DNA from 4 places in the Ruminococcus sp. RTP21484sp1_RTP21281st1_A8_RTP21281_210402 genome. Region 4 is predicted to be linked to each of the others. Evidence: riboswitches for the same ligand, from Rfam matches in the RefSeq annotation. Region 4 holds a riboswitch; each other region holds the start of a gene.
What was found. Region 4 has a riboswitch for cobalamin ahead of AB5170_RS06515 (cysteine-rich small domain-containing protein). Riboswitches for the same ligand answer to the same signal wherever they lie in the genome.
Positions count from the first base shown of each region.

Region 1: it holds a riboswitch for cobalamin, as region 4 does, so the genes downstream of both, AB5170_RS21385 (sirohydrochlorin cobaltochelatase) here and AB5170_RS06515 (cysteine-rich small domain-containing protein) in region 4, are expected to answer to the same signal.
Region 2: it holds a riboswitch for cobalamin, as region 4 does, so the genes downstream of both, AB5170_RS11755 (ABC transporter substrate-binding protein) here and AB5170_RS06515 (cysteine-rich small domain-containing protein) in region 4, are expected to answer to the same signal.
Region 3: it holds a riboswitch for cobalamin, as region 4 does, so the genes downstream of both, AB5170_RS14290 (hypothetical protein) here and AB5170_RS06515 (cysteine-rich small domain-containing protein) in region 4, are expected to answer to the same signal.

Region 1 covers NZ_JBCPGE010000073.1:278-5,668, reverse strand. The annotation lists gene AB5170_RS21390 (hypothetical protein) at 1-104, opposite strand, end outside; gene AB5170_RS21385 (sirohydrochlorin cobaltochelatase) at 240-1,544, opposite strand; cobalamin riboswitch at 1,749-1,925, opposite strand; partial or broken gene AB5170_RS21380 (DUF6783 domain-containing protein) at 1,997-2,098, opposite strand; partial or broken gene AB5170_RS21375 (DUF6783 domain-containing protein) at 2,075-2,185, shown strand; gene AB5170_RS21370 (metal-sensing transcriptional repressor) at 2,347-2,730, shown strand; gene AB5170_RS21365 (heavy metal translocating P-type ATPase) at 2,830-5,391, shown strand, end outside.
Region 2 covers NZ_JBCPGE010000022.1:9,633-15,023, reverse strand. The annotation lists gene AB5170_RS11775 (pyridoxamine kinase) at 1-597, shown strand, start outside; gene AB5170_RS11770 (TIGR04100 family radical SAM protein) at 655-1,296, shown strand; gene AB5170_RS11765 (inositol monophosphatase family protein) at 1,486-2,262, opposite strand; gene AB5170_RS11760 (sirohydrochlorin cobaltochelatase) at 2,403-3,191, shown strand; cobalamin riboswitch at 3,262-3,450, shown strand; gene AB5170_RS11755 (ABC transporter substrate-binding protein) at 3,552-4,643, shown strand; gene AB5170_RS11750 (iron ABC transporter permease) at 4,679-5,391, shown strand, end outside.
Region 3 covers NZ_JBCPGE010000030.1:610-6,000, forward strand. The annotation lists gene AB5170_RS14285 (ABC transporter substrate-binding protein) at 1-1,160, opposite strand, end outside; gene AB5170_RS14290 (hypothetical protein) at 1,218-3,824, opposite strand; cobalamin riboswitch at 4,022-4,195, opposite strand; gene AB5170_RS14295 (VanW family protein) at 4,299-5,391, opposite strand, start outside.
Region 4 covers NZ_JBCPGE010000010.1:6,313-11,703, forward strand. The annotation lists gene AB5170_RS06490 (aldehyde dehydrogenase family protein) at 1-729, opposite strand, end outside; gene AB5170_RS06495 (class II aldolase/adducin family protein) at 803-1,666, opposite strand; gene AB5170_RS06500 (EutP/PduV family microcompartment system protein) at 1,922-2,395, opposite strand; gene AB5170_RS06505 (BMC domain-containing protein) at 2,402-2,779, opposite strand; gene AB5170_RS06510 (phosphatase) at 3,059-3,772, shown strand; gene AB5170_RS06515 (cysteine-rich small domain-containing protein) at 3,896-4,204, opposite strand; cobalamin riboswitch at 4,665-4,853, opposite strand; gene AB5170_RS06520 (GDSL-type esterase/lipase family protein) at 4,945-5,391, opposite strand, start outside.

The sequences.
Region 1 (5,391 bases), on a different contig from region 4:
TCTGCCTCAGCCTCTGTGGCTTCTGCAAATGCCGGGAATGCAGTTCCTGCTGTCATAGCGGAAATACTTACAGCTGTTAATAAAATGACTAATGAACGTTTCATAATAACTCTCCTTGCTTTTTCTTTATTTACGGTACACTTGTGTGTGCCGTATTTGTTTTATTACTCAAACAGCTGCCCCACAGTGTAGGAGCAGCTGCTTTTGTTCTGTTGCAATAACAATTTATACCAGGATAATTATTTCGCGATGGAATCAATAGCTGCCTGAGTATGAGCTACATAAAGCTGCTCAACAGCGTCAATTCTTCCAAGACCTTCGATCTGGCAGTCAATCTCATCGAAATCTCCAGAAGCCTCGAACATGCTCTTCCAGGAGTCATCATCATCACCAGCCATATCATTGTTTGCATGGTCACCAGCAACAACCATAAGCGGACGAAGGATTACTTTCTTGAATCCGGCATCTTTTACTTTATTGATAACTTCATCACAAGCTGTATCCTCTGGCTCACCTTCTACAGTACCGATGAATGCGTTTGTGAATCCAAGGTTATCCATCTGTGTCTGCATCTGGTCATATGTAACGTTTGCTGTATGGGAAGTACCATGTCCCATGAATACAAATGCGGTTCCATCTTCTGCAGCTGCTTCCATGCTGTCATATCCAGCTTCTTTTACAGCTTCATCTGTGATTGCCTGAGCAACAGCAGCTTTGTCATCGTTGATAACGGTAGCGTCATCGCCAACCTCACCAAGCATTGGTTCAGCGATTGCTACAGATTCAAATTTATCTTTGTAAGCATCAATAGCTTCTACCATCTCATCGTACTCAGCACCATGCATAAGATGTGTAGGCTGAACTACAAGATTCTTAACACCGTTTGCTACTGCACGGTCAAGTGCCTGCTGCATGTTATCAATCTTCTCATCATCTCTTGCCTGTACATGGTTGATAATGATCTGAGCGGTAAATGCTCTTCTTACAGACCAATCCGGGAATGCTTCTGCAAGAGCATCCTCGATTCCTTTGATATCCTCTGCACGGCTGTCGTTAAAGGAAGTACCAAAGCTTACTACAAGAAGCTCATTCTCACCGATCTCGTCCTGATTACGCGGATCATCCTTGGAAGCATCACCTGTGTCACGTCCGAAATACTCTGGACTTGCCTCTTCTCCCTCTACAAGCTCTTTCTGAGCATCTGTAAGGGCATCCCATGCTTCTTTAGCTTCCTTGCACTGCTCATCTGTATCATCTGTTCTCTCCTGAACATAAATAGCATCGATAAGTGCTGCTACTTTATCAGCCGCTTCCTTATCTGCATCTGCAGTGTCATCAGCTGCTTCTGCATCGTCTGTTGTCTCAGCATCATCAGCTGCTTCAGCATCGTCAGCTGCCTCAGCATCATCAGCTGTCTCAGCATCGTCTGTTGTCTCCTCTGCTGCTTCCTCTGTCTCTGCAAATGCAACAGTTGCTGTTGCTGCTGTCATGCTTGCTGCCATAGAAGCTGCAAGAAGGATTGCTAATAAAGATTTTCTTTTCATTTCTTTTTCCTCTTTTTTTTTGTATTTCCGGATAGAATCACGTATAAAGAATCCCATGGGAAATCTATCACCAATCTCCCATTGCATAAAAACAGCCGCATTTTCTGCGACTGCACACATTCTCATATACACACTTTTCTTCCAAAAAACATTCAGGAAATATTCATGTATCGTTATGAGAATACAGGTTCTGTGTACCGCAGACCTAAGATTCCACGCCAAGGCAGTTCTCCTGACTTCGGTCAACACTGCTCCCCCTTCCCGGTTTCCCAGTGGGCTCTGAAGCAGTTCCCTTACACAGTGACGGCATCGTTCCGGACTCTCACCGGATTCTCTTTTGCGCATCATGTTCATGATGCAACCTTCGCGCTATAACCATTATACATATTCGACTCGGATATTTAATATGTACCATATTATTATATATTTTTTATGAACTTTTTATGTATTTTTTATGAACTAGAGTATGTTTGAAAAAGGCTTTCTGCAAGATGTGCGTCACAATTTGTGGGAGATTTTGTCCTGATGAGGGCGCCGTAGCGGGCTACGGCAACTGAATTCGGGCAAAATATACCGCAAAGTGGGGCGTGCAGATTGCGGGAATAATTTTTCAAACAGATTACTATTCACTCCGTTCATAGCAACACGCTTCGCGATACACAGGAATCATGCTTTCGCATGGTTTCGCGCCGCAATTCTCAGGTTTTCTGTGAATTACTTATTGACAAATACCCCGCCAGGGTATATATTGGTTTCATCAAATACATACCCCTAAGGGGTATATAAGGAAAGGAGTCCGCCTATGACAGCTGATTATAAATCCGAATCCTGCTGCAGCCACACCGCAGCCGATCCTGCAACTCTTTCCAGCCAGGAACCTACCAAGAAGGTCTGTTCCTGCTGTTGTACCAAGCACACCGATCGTTCCGAAGCAGAGCGCAGGAAGCTGGTAAACCGTCTGAAACGTATTGAAGGCCAGATAAGGGGGATTATAGGAATGCTGGAGAATGACGCTTACTGCAACGATATTCTTATTCAGTCAGCAGCTGTAAATGCTGCTGTGAATGCATTTAATAAGGAACTTCTCGCCAATCATATCCGAACCTGTGTGGCAAGAGATATCCGTGATGGTAAAGACGAAACCATTGATGAGCTGGTTGCAACTTTGCAGAAGCTAATGAAGTGAGATACCAGCGCATTCCGAATGTGTACCTGCCTGCGGAGGTACGAATGCGCAGAGCAATCCGTTGGTATCGAAACACTGTATTCGAAGGAGGAATTTATTATGGAACAATACAACGTCACCGGCATGAGCTGTGCAGCCTGCAGCGCCCGTGTGGAAAAAGCGGTAAACAAGGTTCCGGGAGTTACTTCCTGCTCCGTAAGCCTGCTTACCAATTCCATGGGAGTGGAAGGAACTGCCTCAGCCTCTGCCATTGTCTCAGCTGTAGAAGAAGCCGGATACGGCTGCAGCCTGAAGGGTGCTTCCGGTCAGACGGAATCCGTTTCCGATGCTGAGAAAGCCTTGGAAGATCACGAAACGCCACTCCTCAGGAAACGGCTTATTGCCTCAGTAGGTTTTCTTCTGGTGCTGATGTACTTTTCCATGGGACACATGATGTGGGGATGGCCGCTGCCATCCTGGTTTGATGGCAACCATATCGCCATGGGACTTGTACAGCTGCTTCTTGCAGGAATCGTCATGGTCATCAATCAGAAATTTTTCATCAGTGGCTTCAGGAGTCTGTGGCACCGCTCTCCGAACATGGATACCCTGGTAGCTCTCGGCTCCATGGCCTCCTTTGTATGGAGTGTCTACGCCCTGTTCGCCATGACCAGAGCCCAGGTTGACGGCAATTCCGAACTTGTCATGCACTACATGATGGAATTCTATTTCGAATCTGCCGCTATGATCCTGACCCTGATCACCGTTGGAAAAATGCTGGAAGCCCGTTCCAAGGGCAAGACCACGGATGCCTTAAAAGGTCTTATGAAGCTTGCTCCCAAGACTGCCGTTGTCATCCGAAACGGCCAGGAAGCCACCGTTCCCATTGACCAGGTTGTAAAAGGTGACACCTTTGTTGTTCGCCCTGGTGAAAACATCCCGGTGGATGGTGTGATTATCGAAGGCTCCAGTGCAGTCAACGAATCTGCCCTTACAGGTGAGAGTATCCCTGTTGACAAAGCTGCCGGAGATCTTGTCTCCGCAGCCACAGTCAACCAGTCTGGTTTCATCAAATGTGAAGCTACCCGCGTTGGCGAAGACACCACCCTCTCCCAGATCATCAAAATGGTCAGTGATGCTGCAGCCACCAAAGCTCCTATTGCAAAAATCGCAGACCGTGTTTCCAGTGTTTTCGTACCTGCTGTTATCACCATTGCAATTATAACAACTATTGTCTGGCTGCTTACCGGTCATGAGGCTGGCTACGCCCTGGCAAGAGGAATTTCCGTTCTGGTCATCAGCTGCCCATGCGCCCTTGGTCTTGCCACTCCGGTTGCCATTATGGTTGGAAACGGAATGGGTGCCAAAAACGGTATCCTTTTCAAAACAGCCGTCTCCCTTGAGGAAGCCGGAAAGGTTCAGATCGTAGCCCTTGACAAAACCGGAACCATCACAAACGGTCAGCCGGAGGTTACTGACATTTTCCCTGCAGACGACGTATCTGAGAACGATCTTCTCACCCTTGCCTACGCCCTTGAAAAAAAGAGCGAGCACCCTCTTGCGAAAGCCATTCTGGAAAAAGCTGCAAGCCTTGGTCTTACAGCCCAGGAAGTCACAGAATTCCAGGCTCTTCCCGGCAATGGACTCTCTGCGAAGCTTGGCGCTTCCACGCTTATCGGCGGAAGCATGAAATACATCAACACTCTGGCAGCTGTCTCTCCGTCTCTTATGAACCAGGCCGAGAAGCTTGCCGAAGCAGGAAAAACTCCTCTTCTTTTCGCAAAAGATGGAAAACTTCTTGGAATCATTGCAGTTGCTGATGTAATCAAACCGGACAGTGCACAGGCGGTCAAAGAGCTTCAGAATATGGGTATCCACGTAGTTATGCTTACCGGAGACAACAAGCGCACGGCCAGAGCCATCGGCGCACAGGCAGGTGTTGACCAGGTTATTGCAGGCGTCCTTCCAGATGGAAAAGAGAGCGTCATCCGCTCCCTGAAGGAAAAAGGCAAGGTTGCCATGGTTGGCGACGGAATCAACGACGCACCAGCCCTTACCAGAGCAGATATTGGTATTGCCATCGGTGCCGGAACGGATATAGCCATCGACGCAGCAGATATTGTCCTTATGAAAAGCCAGCTTTCCGACGTGCCAGCTGCTATCCGTATGAGCCGCGCTACTCTTCGCAACATCCACGAGAATCTCTTCTGGGCGTTCTTCTACAATGTAATTGGTATTCCGCTGGCTGCCGGCGTATGGATTCCAATTTTCGGATGGACCTTGAACCCGATGTTCGGCGCTGCTGCCATGAGCCTTTCCAGCTTCTGTGTAGTTACCAACGCGTTGAGGCTAAACCTGTTTAAAATTCATGACGCAGTTAAAGATAAAAAAGTCAAGAATCCGGTTTCCATAGAATCCAATTCTGGAAATATTGCTGATTTCTCTGAAGCATCATCTGCTGTTTTCTCAAAATCATTCAATGCAGATAAAACTTCAGATGCAGAACAAACGATTAATAACAGCTGCAAGCTTTTGAACGAATGCAGCGATATTAATAACAATACTAACAAAAAGGAGAATAATACCATGGTAAAAGTGACAGTTAATGTAACAGGAATGATGTGCGGACATTGCGAAGCACACGTAAACAAAGCAATCCAGGAAGCATTTGGGGTACAGGAT
Region 2 (5,391 bases), on a different contig from region 4:
CCGGTTATGGGAGATAATGGCGGTGCTTATGGGATTTATACAGAAGGTTTGCGGGAACGGATGGTCCAGCTGGTGAGAAGCGCACAGGTGATCACCCCTAATCTGACAGAAGCATTGCTTCTTTTGTATGGGAAAGAAGAGATGGAAAAAAGATACACCGGGCTTTTGGAACTGGATGGGGAGAAACGTCTGGAGCAGATTGAAAAAATCGGCGAGAAGCTGGCAAATGAATATTGTTTACAGGCAGCTGTAATTACGGGAATCGAATATGTGAAAGAGCAGAAAGCAGCACCTGCGCTAATTTCAGATAGGAATGAGAAGAACTCTATGCAGATGGGAAATCTGGTGGTGGAAAATGGTCAGGTCTACTGGTGTTTTGCCCCAAAGACCGGGGGCAGCTATTCGGGAACCGGTGATCTGTTTGCCTCTGTACTCAGTGCAGGGTTAGTGAAGAGAATGTCTATGATGACTTGTGTAGAGCTGGCAGTAAAATTCCTTTCCAAAGCAATCGCGGAAACTGTACAGGAGGGCACGGACCGAAATGACGGAGTCTGCTTCGAGAAATATCTTGAGGAATTGTGTAAAATAGAAAAATGAAACAGCTGCTGTGAATGGCGAGAGGCGTAACACGAATTATGGAGGAGTGAGTGAATAATGGCTGATATTGTTTATTGTTATAATCATGAAGTGTATTTTAATTTAACTAATAAATGTCCCTGCAACTGTACCTTCTGCATCCGAAACAACGGTGATTCTGTAGGCAGTGCGAAAACATTATGGTTTGAGAAAGAACCTACAATGGAAGAAATCTACAAGGCCATTGATGCGTTTGATTTTTCCGGTTACAAGGAAGCTGTTTTCTGCGGGTACGGGGAGCCGACTATGGCATTAGATAAGCTGATCGCAGTCAGCAAATATGTAAGAAGTAAATATCCTGCACATTCAGACCGAGATGGCAAGCTCTGTCCGGGAATCAGGTTACGTCTGAATACAAATGGACTTGGTGACTTGATCAATAAGCGTTCTATAGCCAGGGAAGTCTGTCAGGCTGTAGACATTGTTTCTATCAGTCTGAACATGCCAGACGCAAAGTCCTACAATGAAGTAGTGCGTCCGGCCTATGGAGAAAAAGCATTTGATGCCATGTTGAAATTTGCAGAAGATTGCAAACAGTATACAGAAAATGTAAAATTTACGGTCGTAGACTGCATTGGCGAGGAAAATGTTGAGAAAAGCCGCAAGGTGGCAGAGAAGCTAGGTATTCCCTTGAGAGTGCGTGAATATACAGCAGAATAAAAGCGGAAGAATATAAGCAGATATGTTTAAATAAAAAAGACACCTTAACAGATCGTTTATAAAACCTAACAATTTTTATTAGATTTTATATGTATAAAAATCTGAAGTGGTGTCTTTCATTTTGCGGACAACGAGCTAGAGCGTGTTTATATGAGAACTTAGAGCTTTTGAGAACAGGCTGCAGCCTTGTTACGCATTTATAAGCTTCAGCAAAATCTCCCGGAACTGTGGCACACAAGCCAGTATATCTGAGTTAGCCAGATAAGGCAGCTCCTTATTTCCCCAGTCTGTGATGACGCCGCCTGCTTCCCTTAAAATAATAGAAGCCCCACTGTAGTCCCAAGGCTTCAGATTCTGCTCCAGATAAGCATGCTGTCTTCCGCATGCCACATAGCAGATATCAAGAGCAGCAGAACCAGTACGTCTGAAGTCAGCACAGTTCATAAAGATATTATAAAATATCGGGAACAATTCCTTTGCCCTGTTTTTCTCATAAGGAGAAGAACCGAAGGATACTACCGCGTCCTTGAATTCCGGCTGATTAGAAACCTGGATAGGAGCTCTATTCAGGTAAGCACCTTCCCCTTTTGCCCCATAGAACAGTTCTTCGGTAAATGGATTATAAACTACACCGAAAGTAATTTCCCCATTTTCATAAAGCCCAAGAGAAACTGCACTTAAGTGATAATCCCGGATCAGATTGGTAGTCCCGTCAATGGGATCCAGAATCCAGTATGATTTATCCGGATCCAGCCCAAGGTTCTCTTTCTCTTCGGCAATCAGTGCGATATCCGGAAATTCATTTCCAAGCGCCTCTTTCAGATACTTCTGCACAGCTACATCTACGTTTGTGACGTAATCTGCAGCTCCTTTTTCTGTAACCTTTTCATGTGTCATTTCCTGAAAGATCAGTGGCTTTGTCTGTCTTACAAGTTCTATGATCTTAGACTGATTTTCTTTATTCATATAAAAGTAACACCTCCAAGGTAAAATTTACCATAAATAAAAAGGAAGGACAAGACGCTAAAGCTATTAAAAATTGAGTTGAAAAAATTTATTTTTACCTTATAATTACAGTGTAAAAATAAAACTATGGAGGTAAGAGAATGGGTAATCTCACCAAGAAAGCAATTCTTGTGGTAAGCTTTGGAACCAGCCATGAGGATACCAGAAAAGTGACTATTGACGCAATTGAAGAGACAATTGGAGCCGCTTTTCCCCAGTACAGGATTTATCGTGCCTGGACAAGCAAGATGATCCTGGCGAAGATTGAAAAACGGGATCACATTCATTATGATAACGTGAAAGAAGCTATGGAGCGCATGGCACAGGACGGAATCGAAGAGGTGATCGTTCAGCCAACTCACGTAATGAATGGAGTGGAGAACGATCTTATGAAAGCAGACGTTCTTGCAGCTGCTAATCACTTCCAGTCTGTGAAATTCGGCAATCCGCTGCTTACCACAGAAGAAGACAATGCATATGTGGTAAAAACAATTACAGATGTATTTCCTGTAATTCAGGATAAGAAGACTGCACTTGTGCTTATGGGTCATGGAACAGAGCATTATGCAAATACGGTTTATGCCGCTCTTGATTACAGATTCAAAGATATGGGATATGAAAATGTGATCGTGGCAACCGTAGAGGGTTATCCGGAAATTGACCAGGCTTTGAACCAGCTGGAGAAAAGCGATGCCAAGAAAGTTGTGATCGCACCATTTATGATCGTGGCAGGTGACCATGCCAAGAATGATATGGCAGGGGAGGAAGCGGATTCCTGGAAAAATGTGATCGGAGCGAAAGGCTATAAAGTAGAAACTGTTTTGAAGGGTCTTGGCGAATACGAAAGCATTCGGAGGCTGTTTGTAGAGCATATAAAAACTGCCAGATAATTGACCAAAAAATTTGCAAATTGGTAATAATATTGTTGTTTTTAAAGAAGAGATATGCTAGACTGTTGAAGTAATTGAATACCAGTTAAGTGAACGGCGATTTCGCTGTGAGAGGGAATCAGGTGCAACGCCTGAACGGTTGCGGCCACTGTATACAGGAAGGCTGGCTTATGAAAACCATTGCGTATATGCGTGAGAAGGGAAGCCATGCTGTTACTACCTGCGAGTCAGGAAACCTGCTTGACGAAGGTAAGAAGAGGAGCTTCCGTAAAAAGTGCCTTTTAAGTCACGGGTAGCAGTGACGCTTTTTGAAGCCCCATCTTTTCGGTTACGAAAACAAACGAAAAGAGAGGAAAAGAAATGAAAAACAAAGTTTTAACTACAAGAATCATGGCTATGATGATGGTTGCTGCTATGACCATGTCCGCAGCGCCTGCAGTATATGCAGCAGAGCGTGCAGACTCTGAGACCATCAAAGAGGATAACCAGCCGACTGAAGAGACTGCAGATGCTTCCGAGGAAGAGGATGCTTCTGAGGGTGAGACCAGAACCGAGTATCCTTTAACCATCACTACCTATGATTACGATGGAAACGAGATCGAAACCATCTATGAAAAAGCACCGGAAAAGGTTATCGCAGTATATCAGGGCAGCATTGAGACAATGCTGGCACTTGGACTTGAGGACCGCCTTGTTGCAACTGCAGGTCTTGACAACGAAGTTCCGGATGATCTGAAAGAAGCATTTTCTAAAACAAATTATCTTGATGAATTTACCCCATCCCTTGAAACTGTCACTATGCTGGAGCCAGATATGATCCTTTCCTGGAGTTCCCTGTTTTCTGATAAGAACCTTGGAAATGTAACCAACTGGATCGATAAAGGCTGCAACACTTATTATAACTCTAATACCCGTCCAGGCGGTGAGAGAACACTGGAAAATGAATATACAGATATTCTGAACCTTGGTAAGATTTTTGACGTACAGGATAAGGCAGAAGCAATTGTTGACGATATCAAAGCTGTAATTGACAACACACTTGAGGCAACAAAAGATGTAGAAGAGAAACCTACAGTAATGGTTCTTGAGCCACTTGGTGAGGACATTACAAACTATGGCGCAAGCAGTCTCGGAGGAGATATGGTAACCAAGTTAGGTGCAACTCTTGCAAATCCAGATGCTTCTACCGTTGGAAAAGAGGACATTATTGCAGCAAACCCGGATGTGATCTTTGTGGTATACATGCCATATGCAGGTGACGATCCACAGAGTGTTCTGGAAAGCCAGATGGCCGTGATCCAGGATGATGAAGCCCTCCAGAGCCTTGACGCAGTAAAGAATGGCCGTGTATATCCAATTATGCTCAGCGAAATGTACGCAAGTGCAACCCGTACCCAGGACGGAGTGGAAACATTTGCTAAGGGATTATATCCAGATGTTGCAATTGATTAATTGGATTGTGGAATGGATATATTGAGGAAAAAACAGTGAAAAAAGAGAAAATTTTTCGTTCATCTATCTATGCAACAGCTCTTGTGGGACTTGCCGCATTTCTGTTTTTTTCCATTCTGGCAGCTGTTACATTTGGAAATGCAGATCTGTCATTGAAAGATGTATACAGCGTGATTCTGTACAAAATATTCCACATAAAAAGTATGGCCTCCTACTCTGAGGGGGCCATTCATGATGTTGTATGGCTGATCCGGCTTCCAAGGGTTCTTCTAGCACTGGCGGTAGGTATGGCTCTTTCTGTGTGTGGCGTGGTCATGCAGGCAATTGTGCAGAATCCTTTGGCAGATCCTTATGTACTTGGAATTTCTTCTGGTGCTTCTTTCGGGGCAACTCTGGCGATCATGCTTGGAATCGGCAGCTTCCTTGGAGGAAACTCCGTAGGGCTTTGCGCATTTATAGGAGCCATGCTCACATCCTTTGCGGTTATTGCAATTGCCAATATGGGAGGCAAAGCAACATCGGCGAAGCTGATTCTTGCAGGAATGGCAATCAGCGCAGTCTGTTCTGCTTTTTCCAATTTTGTGATCTACATAACAAATGACAAAAATGGTGCCACAGAGGTTATGAAATGGACCATGGGAAGTCTTGCCGGGGCCAACTGGTCAAGGGTAAGTGTGATGCTTCCTGTGACGCTGGTGTGTGTAGTGCTTTTCTGGACGCAGTACAGGAATTTGAATCTGATGCTGTT
Region 3 (5,391 bases), on a different contig from region 4:
CCGCCGGTAAGCATCAGGTTCAGATCTGTGATCAGTTCACCAATTGTATCTGTATGCTGGTACATGGAATCATCAGTTACCCAGACATTTCCCTCTTTTACGGCTTTAAAATCAGCCATCAGACTTTCTTTTGCAAGAAGATCGTCTATGCTTTTTACAGACGCATCAATACTGGAGTTGTAGATCAGATAATCTGCATCTGCCGCAGTATTATAGAATTCCTCCATGGTAATGGCAACGGAAGTTTTTCCACTGTCATCCTGAAGATCTGCGAATACATTTCTTCCACCGGCAATCTCGATCATACTGGAAATATAATCTTTAGGATTACGTACTACAGGAGAACCGCTGGTATTGATGTAGAAAAACGCAACTGTTTTTTCCGTATTTGTAAAGTCCTTTAGCTTCTCAATAACCTGTGCCTGCTGGTCAAAAAAGGTCTTTGCCTCCTCTTCTTTGTTCATCATTGCGCCATAAAGCTTGATCCACTCTGTACGTCCAAGGGGCTGGCTCTCATAGCTGGAGCGGTCGGTGAAAACAGGAATTCCAAGAGTTTCGATCATCTCCTGTACCTTCGGTGCATGAAGGATCATGGTAGACTCTATTGCAAGATCACAGTCGTCACCTACCAGAAGTTCGTAATCCGGTTCATCGTATTTTCCCGCAAAAGTCATTTCGCCGTTATTGATAGCATCAGCTGCTGATTGGATATACCAGCCGGAAGCATCGAGACCTGACAGCTTGATGGAGTCTACACTTCCGATTGCATCGAACAATGCCATTGGGGAAGTGGCTGCCATGTAGATGGTGTCAAGTGGCTGCTGAAGGATCTGGATTTCAGGATCCAGATCATCGGGTGCCTCTTTGCCCTCTGGGACGATCAGATATCTGGCATCATCATGGATGTCCAGAAGTTTGTAACCGTCATTATAATAATACACATCAAAGCATTCTGCAAAAGACAGATCCATGGCGGATTCATAGGTCAGACCTGCAATTTCAGGTGCAGCATTTTTTTCTGATGTGTCAAAAGAAGTCTCCCCGGAAGCATCTGCTTCCAGGTTCTCCTCTTCTGCCCATACCGGAGTAATGGCAGTAAATGTCATAACTGTTGCTGCAAAAATACTTAAAATTTTATATTTCAGCTTTTTGTCATACATTTTTATTTTCTCCTGCTGATTATTCTTGCTACTGTGCATATGGTGAAGAATAATAATTTATTCTTCCTCATCAGTTACAAAAATTGCTTCGTAAGCTTTTTCCCACTCAGCTTTTGCATTGTCATCCTTTTCATCTGCAGAACGGTCCACGATAAACGGGATTTTCAGAGTGGAATATTTCTCTGCGGAATCTTTCAGAAGGTTTTCTTTTGCTTCTGTGTCTGCTTCCTTTGTCGGGAGAATATCAGAAGAAAGGATAGAAATACCGCACTGACTCTTTACAAGAGCTTTGTAATCTGTATCTTCATCTTTTCCTGCAAAAGTTACGGAACCATCTTCCAGAGCAGCTGTAAGGCTGTCTACCGTACAGTCCTCTTTTTCCATTCCAAGAGCAGTAACTTTGTCTGTAAGATCAAGCTTATCCAAAATGTTAAGAGCATCTGTGGAAGCCACATAAGCAGATTCTACCAGCTGGTTGATCACGATTACATCTTTATCAAGTCCTGCAGGGATAACAGCACCCTCAGGTACGATCAGGTATTTTACAACATTGCCCATGTAGAGCTTTTCTGTACCTGTAAGTTCCTGGGAATCAGCAGCTTCTGTTTTTGCATTTTCTTTTCCGGAATCAACAGTTTCCGGTTTTCTTGCAGTATCTGTTGTCATATCTACTTCAAGAAGGGTAATGCCCTTTGCGTAGTGATAAAGCTTAAAGTATTTTGCATGCTCAAGAGTAGTTTCGTCTTTATACTCAAGACCTGTGATCTCTGGTGCAGAATCATCCAGCTTCTTGTTTCCTGTGGAAAGCATGCTGTTGTCATCTGCCGGGTTATCCTTGTCTGTTTTCTTCGGATCGTTTGCACCCTTTAAAGCGATATAAATGGTGTAAGTGATTTCATGAGGCTGGGACATTCTGGTTGTCATACCAATGATCGTATTATTCTGGTTCAGTGCTACCGGAATTGTGAAAGTAGAAGTTCCGCCGCCGCATGCACCGTAGTATTTATTTCCATTGGCTTTTACATAACCGTAATATTCACTGCTGAATACAATAGTCGCATATGCCTGACCATTTGTTACCGTAACTTTGTTACAGGAAATGCTGACCTTTCCAGAACCACCAGACCAGGAGAAGCTGTCAGGAGTATAGGTTCCATCTGCTAATGTAGTAGAACTGTTTACAGATACTGTTCCGCCGCTTAAGTCAGATTCGTATTTGGATTCCTCTTCCGGTTTCTTGTCTGGCTTTGGAGTTGCTGTTGGTGTAGGGGTTGCTGTCGGTTTTTTATTTGGTTTTGCAGTGGGTGCAGGAGTTGCTGTGATTGTTGTGTCAGGAGCAGTGTCTGGCTGCGGATCATCCTGTACGTCACCTATCTTATTCAAAGTGCTGGACTGGAAAGTCAGGATCCTGTCATACCAGATCTGGTTTTTGTGGGAAAAAGCAGCAACTGCAATTCCATTGTCCAGGGCTTCAACAGGAATCTCATATGTATATTTGCCATTTGCGTCTGCCACATATGGAACCCAGGTGGAGGAATCTGCTGCGGCAGCTTCTTCTTTTGTTCCCAGACATAGATAGTCGTAACCAGTTCCGCTTAAAGTAAGAACAGCTGTCATTTTTCCGTTTTTGGAAGTAAGGACACAGTCAATTACACGGAACATAGATGAACTGGAGTTTACTGTAATATTATAAATTCCGCTTGCACAGCTGCCTGGAGCAGGGGTTGCTGTTGGCTCTGGGGTGGTGGTTGCTTCCGGAGTTGTGCTTGGCACTGGAGTTTCAGTTGGTGCCGGAGTCTCAACTGGTGCTCCGGTAGGCGCCGGAGAAACAGTTGGTTCCGGTGTTGGAACAGCCTCTCCATATCCTGGAACTGCCGGTACGGTAATCGTCAATATACCCTTGTACCAGTTCTGGCTCTTCTTGGAATGAGGAACGACTGCTATTGTCTGAGCTTCCTTGCTTGCAGTAACTTCAAAAGTGTAGGTATAGCCTCCTGCACTGTTTTCAACTCCTTTGATGGCATTTGCTTCTTTATCGGAGTCATTGAAACTGCCAAGATAGATCATGTCATAATTCTGTTTTGCAGTAGAAAGTGTGACTATATATTTGTCCGCAGAAACCTTTATTGTGGAACCGGTGATTACGAACATTGCAAATTCATTACCGTTTTCTTTTTCAAGCTTGATTCCGGCGTCTGTAATTTCATTCTGAGATGGTGCCTGGGTTGGAGCTGCAGTTGGTTGTGGAGTGGCAGTTGGCTCCGGGGTTGCAGTTGGCTCTGGAGTAGCAGTTGGCTCTGGTGCAGCTGTAGGCTGTGGAGTTTCTGCTTCTTCATTTTTGCTTTCTTCAGCAGGTGATGCAGTAACCTCAGGAGTGGTCTCAGAGGCAGGTGTTTCTGTAGCAGCAGGTGTCTCTTTCACAGCAGAGGCATCCACTGCTGCCGGAGTTACTGTAGTGTCAGTGTTTTCTTCCTCAGCTGTTGCGTTCTCCTGCACAGGAGTCTCAGCAGCAACAGCAGTCTTCTCCGCCTCTGTTTCTGGAGTTGGTGTAACAGAAACCTGTACGTTTGCATCCTCATTTTCTGCCTGTGTAAGTACAGCAGGAGTGACCGTCATCGCGACGGAAAGGAACAGTGCAAGAAAGCGTTTTGAATTTCTTTTCATTTCTTTTTCCTCGATTCTTCCTATTATTTTATAATCTGAATAAATCCCAATTGCTTCTGGAGCCTGTTTGTACAATGGGCAATCCTGACAGGATTATTTCAAAAAAATGCCTGCTTCCTCTGAGAAAACAGGCACTAAAAATTCAATATATTGTATTATCAAATATATTAATAAGAATGAAGTACTTTCTTCGGAAGCTTTCATTAAACGAATTCAGCAGGTTTCCTGACTTACAGATCAACACAGAATCCATCCTTCTCAGCAATATACCAATGGTTTCACTGGATTCTACTCCCTGTTTACAGTGACCGGATCGTTCAGGACTTTCACCTGATTCCCTCTTAGAGCGTGTTGAAAAAATATTCCCACAATCTGCACGCTGTAGCAGACAGATATGTCTGGCACTGAAAACGGATTTATTCAATTCACCTCATTATAGCAGACCGTTATGTCGAAATCAATAGATTTATAGGGTTATTGCTTGTATTTACTGTACCCGACTTCATCTGTGCGGAGCAGTGTTCCATTCTCATCGTAGACACTGCGGTAGGTTTTACAGGTGTTTGGATCGGAATGCTCTGTAGTAATCTCTACCGTATTATTGTCAGTTTTGGTTCCGTAAATGGATACCGTTACGGCTTCCTCTTTTTCATCGTAAGAGGCTTCAATTTTAATTGGATAAGCAGTATTATTCTGAAAACGGAAATCCTGACCTCCCCACACCACTGCTGCGTCCAGACCATCCTCAACATAATCAATTCGGGCAGCGTGATTATGACGCTCAACAATGGTCAGATCAGACTGCAGGCATGCCATAAACAACGTAGTGGAAATCTGGCAGATTCCGCCTCCGATATCCTGGGCATGTTCGCCTCCTACAATTACAGTTGCTTCCCTGTACCCTCGTTCCTCAGTACGTGGACCTAAAGTATCGTTGTAGGAAAAAATCTGTCCTGGCTGAAGTTCCACTCCATCACAGGCTTCCACGGCAAGCTTCAAATTGGCAACACGGTTTTCGGTACCGCCGCCATATGTAGTATAAGTACCAAGAAGATTCAGATAAGGAAGGGCTTCTATCTCTTCTGTAGAAACTTCGGGCAGGGTTATTTCAAGGGGGATGGTAATCTTTGCCCCTTCTTTTGCTTTTTCCAGCTTCTTTGCAGCTGACCTCACATCAAATGAAATTCCGGTAACTGCCGGAATAATTTCATTATTTTCCCCCAGAGAAGCATCTGTGGCATCTGTATGTACTTTTTCATAATAGGCTTCCAGATCCAGTTCCTCTGGCGGTGTCTTCATAGTAGGACATTCGATAACAGCTTCATAATCTTCTATGGAAATTGCTTTTAGAATCGCTTCTTTCAATGCATCCATATCCGGACCGATTCCGGTTTTTCCCTTAGTGATAACCAGCTCTGTATCTGTAAGTTCACAGGAAGTCTGTATTGTGGTGGATCCCTTTGAAATTTCGGCCTCATCCAGAATCTTGTCCAGTTCGTCTTTATTTCTGGCTTCCGGCATAAGGGTGACTTCTTCCTTTGTCTTGCTGTTCATCAGTTCGATGCGG
Region 4 (5,391 bases):
AACTGCCGGAGGATTTCCTGCGCCAGCGCCGATTCCACGTTTTCCAGAGGAAAGGACTGCTGTTACAACGCCAGGACCGCCTGTTGCTGCGATAAGCGGGATATCTTTATGTTTCATCATAATATTGCTTGTCTCTAATGTAGGTTTCTCTACTGTTACTGCGATATTGTCCGGGCCACCTGCTTCCAGGGATGCCTCATTTAAAAGATTGATCGCATAAATAGAGGTTTTGATTGCTGCCGGATGCGGATTAAATACAACTGTATTTCCACCTGCCAGCATACCCATTGTGTTGCACAGAATGGTTTCACTTGGGTTCGTACACGGAGTGATTGCTCCGATTACGCCAAACGGTCCCATCTCGATCAGAGTAAGTCCTCTGTCGCCTGACCATGCTGTAGTGCTGAGATCTTCTGTACCAGGGGTCTTATCTGCTACCAGATGATGTTTCAGGATCTTATCTCCTACATTTCCCATTCCGGTCTCATCAACACCCATACGTGCAAGGATTTCTGCATTTTCTTTTGTTTTTCTTCGAATGCAGGTAATAATTTTTTCTCTCTGGTCCAAGGACATTTTCCGAACGATCTTCTGGGAAGCTTTCGCAGCCTCAATGGCCTCGTTCATATCTGTGAAAATTCCATGTTTACCGGCCGGAGCGTCTGCAATCTGCATTTTCGCCATAACTTCCTGTACAATATCCTGTACCATGCTCTCGCTGATTGGCATGAGATTGTTCCTCCTTAACAATTGCCCACAGCTGCCTGATTTTCCCACAGCTGCCAGCCTTTATATTTTCTGATTATTTCAGTCCTAACTGAGCCATAACCTGTTTGGTGATCTTAGCTACTAACTCTGCATCTGCATTAGCAGTGTCAGCTGCAGGAGCATCACTTCCACCTACGAAATCATACTGATATCCTGGGAACTGTTTGTAGTCCTCGTTGTGGCATGCGCCGCCGCAGTTGTGGCAGTTCAGGCCGTCTTTGTTCTGACAGAGGTTTGCAGGATGTTTTCCAGGCATACCGAATTTACGACGGATCTCATAAAGTTTCTTAATGTTCTCTTTATCGAATTCCTTCGGGCCGCCAAGAAGCTTGCTCTGATACAGAAGCTGTGCATAGAACTCTACAGATTCCATCTTCATGTATGCAGCGTTCAGATCTGTGCTCCATGTAAGAGCTCCGTGGTTCTCAAGAAGAACAGCATCGAAATATGGAAGATATTTCTCAAGGTTATCCGGAATCTCCATTGTAGAAGGTGTACCGTACTCAGCGATCGGAACACATCCAAGAGCGATAACTGCCTCTGGCATGATTGGCTGTGTAAGCGGAATACCAGCAATAGCAAAAGATGTTGCATAAATTGGATGAGCATGTACAACAGATCCTACATCAGGTCTCTTCTCATATACTCTCATATGCATCTTGATCTCAGATGATGGTTTGAATCCCGGGTTAGCCTGAAGAACATTTCCTTTGGCATCTACTTTACAGATGAACTCTGGGGTCATGAAACCTTTGGATACACCAGTAGGTGTGCAAAGGAACTCGTTGTCATTCAGTTTTACAGAGATGTTTCCATCATTTGCTGCAACCATGTTGCGGTTATAGATTCTTCTTCCGATGTCGCAAATCTGTTTTTTGATTTCGTATTCGTTTACCATGCTTTTTTCCTCCTTAAGCACATTCAGGTGCGGTGGATTATGTATGTTATAGTACCGCACCGGGTAACTTATCATGGCTAGGCATAGCTAGCCTGTTACTTTTTAGGTTATGTTGTAAGTTTACACCATTCCACATTATAAGTCAAGGTTTTTCCGTTGTTTTATGTTGTTTTATGTGGATTTTTTTCTGGATTGCTATGTTGTTTTTCGTGGTTTTGCTGGTTTTACTGTTTTTCCACATTTGACAGGTATTTTCTAATTCACAGGATCAGAGGCATCTTTTTCCCATGGCATTACATCGCCATCTTCCCTAAGATATTCCAAAATCTCCGGAATGCCCTCCTGCTGCCTGGAGTCTACATAAAATATTTTTTTACAGCCGGCAAGCTCCAGCCAGGACGTGGCAAGTTTTACATTTGCATCCGGATTGTGGATTTTGGTAACAATTCCAATTACTTCACGGTTGGCCATACAGGTAATGCAAGGTGGAAAAAGGCAATACGGTTCCGTGGCAGATACCAGCAGCCCTACCACATCTGATTCATATGTATACAACGCCAGGGCGTGTCCCAGACCTTTCGTCTGGGCATACTCTCCTGGCGTATCTACGATCACATCAAAATTATTTACATATTGTGTTTTATGATAATGTATTTTTTCACCACGCAGGGCCTGGGTCAAAGTAGTTTTTCCAGCCTCGCTGCGACCGATCAGAACAAGTTTCTTCATATTCTGTCAAGTCCTTGTAATGGGGCATAAAGTAAAGCCCAGTTTATTTCCCACATAGTCCAGAATTGCGCTGGTAGAAGCTTCTACTTCCGACACAGTACCTGTGATGATCAGGCTTCCGCTGAAACGGTCAACAAACCCCAGTTCAATGCCAGATGATTTCATCGCAATATCTGCCATAATGATAGCAGTTTCTGCCGGACTTACAGTCATGATCCCAATGGCCGCTCTTGAGTAGTCCAGCGACGGATCAAGACCCAGCTTGGTGTAAAGAATCTTATCCGGATTGGCAATGATATGTGCCAGGGAAATCTGCTTGCCTGGCACAAGCTCCTGTACAATTCTCTGTTTCATTTCCGGAGACATATTATCTGTGTATCCCATTTTCTCCTCCTGAATAAAGAGTTTTTATTTTCTAATTTGATTATACCTTTCTGATTTCCAAGTGTCAACAAAAAGCAACACTTCTCTGCATGCTATATGTGGTTTTTCTTGTACTACAATGTTGTTTTTATTTGTTTTCTCTGTTTTTTCTTATTTATGATTGACATGCTTTTTACCCTCTGGCATACTAAAGTTAACTGTAAATGGCTTTTCAAAACACTTTTATAGTGAAATTACCAGCTGCATATATTCACGTAATCTTGACTAGGAGATGATTTTATGTATCTTTCTGATATACACACACATTCCATTGCCAGCGGACACGGCACAACCTGCACCATCAGCGACATGGCAAAGGCTGCTTCTCAAAAAGGGCTGAAGCTTCTTGGAATCACAGACCACGGACCAGCCACTCTGGCTGCCGGAACTTCTTCTTATTTCCGAAGCCTGATCTATTCGCCCAGGAAGCGGTTCGATGTGGAATTATTATATGGAATTGAACTGAACATTCTGGATACCGATGGAAAAACAGATCTGCCACAGGAGCTTCTTGATAAGCTGGACTACGCAATCGCCAGCATGCATTATCAGAATTTCCGGCCAAAGACCAGGGAAGAAAATACTGCTGCTTTTCTGAACGTAATGAAGAATCCGGTTATAAAGATCCTGGGACACATTGATAATCCCCAGTATGACATAGATTACGACGCAGTTGTAAAGGCTGCCGGTGAAAACGGTGTTCTCCTTGAGATCAACGAAGCTTCCCTGGCGCCTTACGGATATCGGGGCGACACCCATGCCAACTGCGCGCAGATCCTGTCCTGCTGCCGGAAGTATCTGGTTCCAATCGTTCTTTCCAGTGACAGTCATGGAACAGAGCATATTGGAGACTTCACTTATGCCGCTGATTTCGTTCATAATGCTATGTTTCCAGAGGGTCTGATTCTTAACAACCAGATTCCGAAATTAAAGATGCTGTTAAGCATACGATAAAAAGGATCCAGCTTGCAGAATTCCAATGGAATTTTGCATTACGCAAAAACTCTCCGAGAAATATAAATACGTAAGCTTAACTTCGTATATATTCCGGAGAGTTTTTTATACTTATTTCTTTGATTACTCATTTTCATTTTTATGATCTGCTTCTCTTACTTTCTGCATCATCGCAGCAAGTTCCTGATATTTTCCTGTCACATAACCGTAGTTTTTCTTCTTATGAGGGAGCTGACAATTCGTACAATCTTTAAATCCCTTCTCATTATATTTGAAATTTCCGCCGCATTTGTCTCCAAGGGCATAAAGCGGGCAATAGCAGAACAGACAGTTAAAGTCCTCTGGATCAGCTCCTTTATGGCATGGAAAATACTCACATTTCTTATGACTGAAATAAGCGTATTCTTTATCTTCCCAATATTTTTTCTCCATATTTCTCTCCTTATCTCATACAGCTCAAAACAAAATATTCTTTATATTCTATTTCGTAATGCCCCAAAATCAAATGCAAAAAAAGAATCCCGCTTACAGGAATAGAATACGGCCAGAGCGTGTTTAAAAAAGGCTTTCTGTAAGATGTGCGTCACACCCTGCAGGAGATTACGGGAATAATTCTACAAACAGGCTCAGGAAAAGTGTAAAAAAAATACCGCATATGCGGCTTCTGAATCATCATTATTTAAGAGGGAGCGATGCTACTCCGGGGTAGAATATGATCCGTTCATATATACGCGGAGGGAACGGTTTCATCCGAAGTAGTATCGCCTGCCATTTAATCTGTATAATTCTTCTGAACAGGCGATCATTCCATAAAAAATGTCCACTCACAAAAGCGGACAACATCTCAGGGCTGCGGATTCCCCAAAACTGGTTGTTACACTTTCATCGGAAGTTTAACCTCGCCATACCAAGCAGGTTTCCTGGCTCCAGAATCATCACTTCCTCTCTCCTTCTCATGCGTAAGCACAATGGACTATGAGATTCGCTCCTCTGTTACAGTGACCGGATCGCTCAGGTTTCTCACCTGATTCCCTCTTTCTGCCAGCTTATAGCTGTCAGCACTTAATATGTTCACTATGGAATTATACTGACATCATATTACCACCGGTCACTGTCTTTGTCAACCCTTTGAAAGGATTTTTTGTTATTTTTTTATCAACCTGATGGTGCTGTCACGGCGTGAACAGCAGCGTCAGCTTCTCCAGAATCTTCTCCACCAGGATTTTCGCTGTTTTTTCATGAGATCTGTGCCCAGGGTGCTGCCTTGATCCAAATTCTCCTTCCTGTGTATCCGGAAGCCTCACAAATTCCACGCGCTCATCCCCTGTTTTTCTTTTATAATTCCCCACCGCTTTCTCAAGCGTAGGCAAAATCTCATCTCCAAGCATTCCATAACACCACAGAATATAGCTTTCCGGATTACATACGCGCAGTTTTCTCAAAAAGTCTTCCACAGCCTTTCCAACCCTGTCCATATTCTTCGTGCCGCTGCTGTCGTTTGTCCCCAGATTCACCACGATCACATCAGGCTGAAACTTCTGGAAATCCCATTTTTCCATAGCACCCAGTTGTTTGTTTCTTTCTCCATTTAAAAGACCGCACACCTGCTCATAATATAG